DNA from 2 places in the Caballeronia sp. Lep1P3 genome. Region 1 is predicted to be linked to the other one. Evidence: riboswitches for the same ligand, from Rfam matches in the RefSeq annotation. Region 1 holds a riboswitch; the other holds the start of a gene.

Region 1 (3,249 bases):
GCGTCATATCGTCTGCATTCGAAAGATGTCCGCAATAGCGAATGCCTTCGGGAATGGCTTGCGCGAGCATGTCGGCATGACGCGGCGAGGCAACGCGATTAGCGAGCACGCCATGAAACGGAACATCCGCGCGATAACGCGCAAGCCCGAATGCCACTGCGCCGAAGGTTTGCGCCATGCCATGCGCGCCGATCACGGCGAGCACGGGCACGTTGAACGCGGCGGCAAGATCCGCGCTGCTGGGCGTGCCATCGAAAAGGCCCATGACGCCTTCGATCAGGATCCGGTCCGCATCGCGCGCGGCCTTTGCAAGCAACGCGCGGCATGCATCGAGGCCCACCATCGAAAGATGCAGCGAATAGACGGGCGATCCGCATGCGCGTTCGAGAATCATCGGGTCGAGAAAATCCGGCCCGGTCTTGAAGACGCGCACGCGCCGGCCCTGCCGCGTGTGATGGCGAGCGAGCGCGGCCGTTACCGTCGTCTTGCCTTGATGCGACGCGCTCGCGCCGATGAAAAGTGCGGGACAGTCAGGCATCGTGTCAGAACTCGACGCCGCGTTGCGCCTTCACGCCTTGCTCGCGATAGGGATGTTTCACGAGCCGCATCTCGGTGACGAGGTCGGCCAACTCGACGAGCGCATCCGGCGCATGACGGCCCGTAACGACCACATGCAGCATCGCGGGGCGCGCCTTCAGCACATCGAGCACTTCGTCTAGCGGCAGATAGTCGTATTTGAGGACCGTGTTGAGTTCATCAAGCACGACCATCTGATACGCGCCGCTTTCTATCATGCGACGCGCTTCGCTCCAGCCCTTGCGCGCGGTCGCCATGTCGGCTTCGCGGTTCTGCGTATTCCACGTATAGCCGTCGCCCATCGTGACGAAATCGCACTTCGCCATCGCGCTCAGGACATCGCGTTCGGACGTATGCAGCGCGCCCTTGATGAACTGCACGACGCCGAGCTTCATGCCGTGGCCGAGCACGCGCACGGCCATGCCGAACGCGGCTGTGGTCTTGCCCTTGCCGTTGCCCGTATTGACGATCAGCAAGCCCTTCTCGTGATCGGCGGCGGCCTGCTTCTTCTCGTGGCCTTCCTTGCGACGCTGCGTCATGCGCAGATGCGATTCGGTATCGGTTTTCATGGGCTTTTCGTGTCGTTCATGCTTCGTTCACTGCAATGGCGACCGTGACGCCGCCCGCGATCGTCTTGCGCACGGCTAACCGCCCGCCATCGCTTGCGAGCAGCGCGCAAGGCTCGCATACGCCATCGAGCAGAGTGGGGGCGATGTCGTCGGCGCCATAGAAACTCAAGGGCAGGCGATGACGCTCGCAAAACGCGCGCAAGCCCGCTTCATCCTGCTTGATGTCGATGCTCGCGACGCACGCGATATCCGCGAACGCAAGCCCTGAAGATCGAAGCGCGATGTGCACGGCCGTTTCTATCGCTTCGGCGCTCACGCCGCGTTTGCAGCCGATGCCGACTGCAAGTCCAGGCGGCCGCGCGCGATGAGACTCCATTGATTTGCACTGAACGAGAAGCTTGGCGCCGTGCATGCGTCCCTCGCGGATGCGCGGCGTTCGGCGAAACGCATGCGGTGTTGCATGCTTTGCGTTTCGTCCCCTGCGCTGGCCGGTATCCGGGCTTGCGACTTCATCGCGCGGCCTTCCCGCCTGATGACCGGCAGTGGCGTGAAGCACGATGCGCGGCATCGCAACGATGCGTGCCGCCAGTCGCGTACCGTTGCGGGGACAGCACAGGCTGGCGCGCGTTCTTCGCGAACTGAAGAGGCGGCTTCCTGTTTCCCGTTTAACTGCGCGTTGCGTGTGAACGCGCGAGCACCAGACGCGGGCAAAAGATAACACATGCACCTTATATCGGTATCGGCTTTCTTGACGCTCGTTCACGCGCAGCCTAGACTTCCACGCAGTTTTGGTGCTCGCGCGCGATGTCTTTCGCGCGCAGTCAAACGGGAAGCAGGAAGCGTCTCGCGTGTTCATGCGAACGGACGAACGCCAACCTGCGCTGCCCCCGCAACGGTAAGCGACTAGCGGCATTCACGCATCGAATGCCGCGCATTACGCACCGCGCCACTGTCGGTCATACGGCAGGAAGGCCGCGCAATGATGTCGCCAGCCCGGATACCGGCCAAACTACGCAGGGCCCGATGCCGCGGGGAGGCGGCACGGACCACGATCCACTAAGTCGTGCGCAATTCCAGTCCGGTCGTTCGCTTGCGATTCACTCATCGCGCGATGCACGGCGCACGCATACATGAGCCACGGAGCTACGATGCAAACCCGCAAGATTCCCGTCACGGTGGTGACAGGCTTTCTCGGCAGCGGCAAGACAACCCTCATGCGTCATATCCTCGCGAACGCGCAAGGCTTGCGTCTCGCTGTAATCGTCAACGAGTTCGGCGAGCTCGGCATCGATGGCGAAATCCTCAAGGGCTGCGGCATCGGCTGCGACGACGAAGCGGCATCGTCGGACCGCAATCTGTATGAGCTTGCAAACGGGTGCCTGTGCTGCACGGTGCAGGAGGCGTTCTATCCGGTGATGGAGCAGTTGCTCGAACGGCGCGAGCGCATCGATCACGTCCTCATCGAAACGTCGGGCCTTGCCTTGCCCAAGCCGCTCGTGCAGGCGTTCAACTGGCCGTCCATCAAGAATGCGTTCACCGTCGATGCGGTCATCACCGTGGTCGATGGTCCCGCCGCCGCGAGCGGACAGTTCGCCGCGAACCCGCAAGCCGTCGATGCGCAGCGCAGGGCCGATCCGAATCTGGATCACGAATCGCCGCTGCACGAGTTATTCGAGGATCAGCTTGCCTCGGCAGACCTCGTCATCGTCAACAAGATGGACCTGATGAATGAAGACGCGTGGCGATCGGTCGAAGCGCTCGTGCGTCCGGAGATTCCGCCCGAAGTGAAGATCGTCCCCGCGCAAATGGGCAAGCTCGACGTCCATGCGTTGCTCGGCCTGCAATCGGCGTCGGAAGAGACCATTCATTTGCGGCAGGATCATCACGGTTCCGCGGACGATGAAGGCCACGCGGATCATCATCACGACGAGTTCGATTCGGTCGTCGTTGCAGCGCATATCGAATCGCGCGAGCAAGCGATTGCCGCATTGCATACGCTCGTCGAGCACCACACGATCTATCGCGTGAAAGGGTTCGCCGCGCTGCCGGGCGCGGCCATGCGCCTCGTCGTGCAGGGCGTGGGACGGCGCTTCGACAGCTATTT
Region 2 (3,249 bases), on a different replicon from region 1:
GATCGAACGATGCGCGGCGAGCGTCGCGAAACGCCGCGCGCGTCGCGTGAGTTCCTCGTGATTCGTCTCGTCGACGGGATTCTGGAACGTCACGCCCGCACGCACGTCCGTTGCGCCGAGATGCCCCGCCCACGATCCTTCGACGCCCTGCACCTTCGCGCGCCCGACGTTCTGCGCGATATAGAAGCCGCTGCCGTCGGACACGTAGTCGATCAGGTTCGAATAGCGCGTCTGGAACGCGGTCACGCGCAGGACGCCCACTTTGTTCGACGCGTACTGCAACGCGGCTTCGACCGAATGACTGCGCTCCGGCTGAATCGACGGATTGCCGCTGAACGGATAGTAGAGATCGTCGAAGCTCGGCGCGCGGAACGACGCCGCGTAGCTCGCGCTCGCGCGCCAGTGCGCGTCGATGTCGTAGGCGTAGCCCAGATAGTAGCTGGTCGCGCCACCGAAGTCGGAGTACTGGTCGCGGCGCACGTTCGCCTGCACTTCGCTCGGACCGAAGCGCCCCACGTAGCCCGCGAACACCGAGTTCACATGTCTGTCGGGCGCGCTCAACTGATCCGAATCGAGCGATTGATCGAGATGCTCGTAGCCGAAGACGAGCTTGTGCGTATCCGCGAGCCTGAAGTCGTTCTGCCACAGATACTGATGCGTCTCAGAATTGAAGCGGCTCGTATAGACGCCGTTCTGCTCGATGTTCGCGCGGTCCTGTCCTTGCGCGATGGTGAAGTGCGTCGTCCAGCGGTCGGTCAGCTTGCCGTTCGCGAACACCGATGCCGAACGCACGCGGTCATGCGACTTGTTGATGTCGGTCGGTGTGCCGTAGGCATCGTCGAAACTGTCGACGCCGTTCGACTGCAGGAAGCGCACGCCCGCGTCCCACTTGTCGCTAAATTTATGACGCAGCGTCGCGGCGACGCTCTCGTTGAGATAACCGTTCGCGTTCGGATTCGCGCCGGGCGCGAGCGCCGGGTCGATCGCGGAAAAGCCGTCGGTTTTCTCGCGCGATACGTTCAGGCTGAACGTGGTGCGGCCATCGGCATCGAGCGCGCCGTCGACGCCCGCCGATTGCCGCTGCGTGTGATAGCTGCCGTATTCGGTTTCGAAATGAAAGCGCGGCGGATGCGGCTCGCCCTCTTTCGTGAAGATCTGCACGACGCCGCCGATGGCGTTCGATCCATACAGCGCCGACACGTTGCCGTTCACCACTTCGACGCGCCCGATCTGGTCGAGCATCAATTGCGAAAGCTGCGCCGCGCCGAGCGAGACCGATTCGACGCGCACGCCGTCGATGAGCGTAAGCGACTGCGACGACGACGCGCCGCGAATGTACACGCCCGAGTTCGCGCCCGGACCGCCGTTGCGCGTGATCTGCACGCCCGGCGCGAGCGCGATGAGACCGAGCGCATCGTCGGCGCTGCTATCGGCGATATCCTGCTCGTCGAAGAGCGTCGTCTGCGGGATGGCATCGGCGAGCGGCTGTGCGCCGCGCGTCGCGGTCACGACGACGGGCGCGAGGGTTTGAGCGTTGGATTCAGCGCTGGATTGAGCGTGCGCACTCGGCGCAAGAAGCAATGGACAGGCCAAAAGAACGACGCGCGGCGCGCGGCGAATGAGCCCGGACGAAGGCAAGACCATGTGTGAAGCGTTCCCGTTGGAGACTGGCGCGTGCCCCGCTCCCCGCGAGGTCTGTGCGCGACGCGCGCGCCGTGCGTCCGAACGATGTCGAGGCATGGCGCGCTGGACGATTGGCCGGTATCCGGGCTGACGACGCATCGTCCCGCCTTCCCGCGCGACAAGCGCGCAGTGGCATCGACACGTTTCTTGCAGGGCGCCTCGCGTCAAACGATTGCACGCGAGGCCCGCGAAAAAACGCGCATGGGACGACTTGCAACTTGCGTTGCGGTCGCTTACCGTTGCGGGGGCAGCACAGGTTGGCTCATCCCGTTCTGCGGGACTTCGCTTCCTGTTTCCCGTTTGACTGCGCCGCGAGAGACGCGGGCGCGAGCACCAAAAGTGCGGCAAGTGTAGGAGCGCGCGTTTGGGCCGTCAAGAAAGCGCGCATGCGGCGCCCGGGCGCAACGGGCGGCATCGGCGCTTGTCGTTCGTCTCGCATGCCGGTCATCGGCGAGAACCCAATCCGCACACGAATGCATGGCGATGCACGCAAGATCGCGTGCTGTTACGTCTCGAAACGAGACATTTATCGGAAGCGCGTTTGAAGCGCGCTAAAATGCGAGGTCTTTAGAGGACGCAGCACATGCTCAACGAACTCGAATCACTGTCAGGAAATATCGGCCGGCTGATCCAGATCAGCGAGCGCCATCATCAGGCGCGTCTCGCGCTCGAAGCACAAATCGAACAATTGCGCGCCGACTTCGCCAGCGTCCAGGCCGAACTCGTGCAGATGCGTCATGAGCGCGACACGCTGCAAGCCGAACGCGATTCTCTCTCCGCCAAGATCGACGACGCGCAAGTGCGCCTCAACGCGATCCTCGAAAAGCTGCCGCGCGGCAAAGGGCATCAGGCCGAAGGCGACAACCAGCTCGATCTTCTGAACGCCGACGCCGGCGCATCGCGCGAAGCACAGCACGAACACGCGCACGCCGCCGAATTGCACGGCGAGCATCATCACGGAGAGAAGGCATGACGACCACGCAGATCGAAGTATCCATTCTCGGGCAACCGTATCGCCTCGCGTGCTCGCCGCAAACCGAAGGCGCACTGCGCGAAGCGGTCGCGCGCGTCGATGCCGAAATGAACAAGGTGCGCAATGCGAGCAACGTGCGCGGCACGGATCGCATCGCGGTGATGGCCGCGCTTTCGCTGGCGTCCGAATTGCTGAAGCTGCAGGAAAGCGTGCGTCATGGCGAGGCCTTCCCCGCGGAGGAAATTCGCCGCACCATGCACTCGATGAACGAGCAACTCGGCGCGGTCATTGCGCAATATGAAGTGCAGTGACGAGGCGCAGTGACGCTCATGTGTTCGTCTAATCAGCGTCGCGATGTCAATCAAAAAAAGATACCGCGAGATCGCTGTCAAGGGGCTGCACAAGGCCATCGATTGGTGTAGAGTGAGGTCTCCCTGCCCAGTGCGCCAAGGTCATATATTCCTTGAACCAATGTCACATTGGCACGGTTGCGGAACCTTGCAGCACGGGCGCGCGCGTCACTCAGTCTGATGTACCCGAAGTGTTGCTTACCGCGACCAATCTTGAACCCAGGTTCAGGATGCCGGCCTAGC

The links. A riboswitch is a leader RNA that binds a small molecule or an ion and turns the genes downstream of it on or off. The one in region 1 is predicted to bind cobalamin.
Region 2: another riboswitch for cobalamin. It lies ahead of LDZ27_RS10880 (TonB-dependent receptor domain-containing protein); the one in region 1 lies ahead of LDZ27_RS18150 (cobalamin biosynthesis protein).

What each region holds. Positions count from the first base shown of each region.
Region 1 covers NZ_CP084266.1:785,744-788,992, reverse strand. The annotation lists gene LDZ27_RS18160 (cobyrinate a,c-diamide synthase) at 1-538, opposite strand, end outside; gene cobO (cob(I)yrinic acid a,c-diamide adenosyltransferase) at 543-1,145, opposite strand; gene LDZ27_RS18150 (cobalamin biosynthesis protein) at 1,162-1,521, opposite strand; cobalamin riboswitch at 1,614-1,862, opposite strand; cobalamin riboswitch at 1,918-2,169, shown strand; gene cobW (cobalamin biosynthesis protein CobW) at 2,294-3,249, shown strand, end outside.
Region 2 covers NZ_CP084265.1:2,320,235-2,323,483, forward strand. The annotation lists gene LDZ27_RS10880 (TonB-dependent receptor domain-containing protein) at 1-1,644, opposite strand, end outside; cobalamin riboswitch at 1,739-2,036, opposite strand; gene LDZ27_RS10885 (ATPase) at 2,267-2,656, shown strand; gene LDZ27_RS10890 (cell division protein ZapA) at 2,653-2,967, shown strand; RNA gene ssrS (6S RNA) at 3,085-3,249, shown strand, end outside.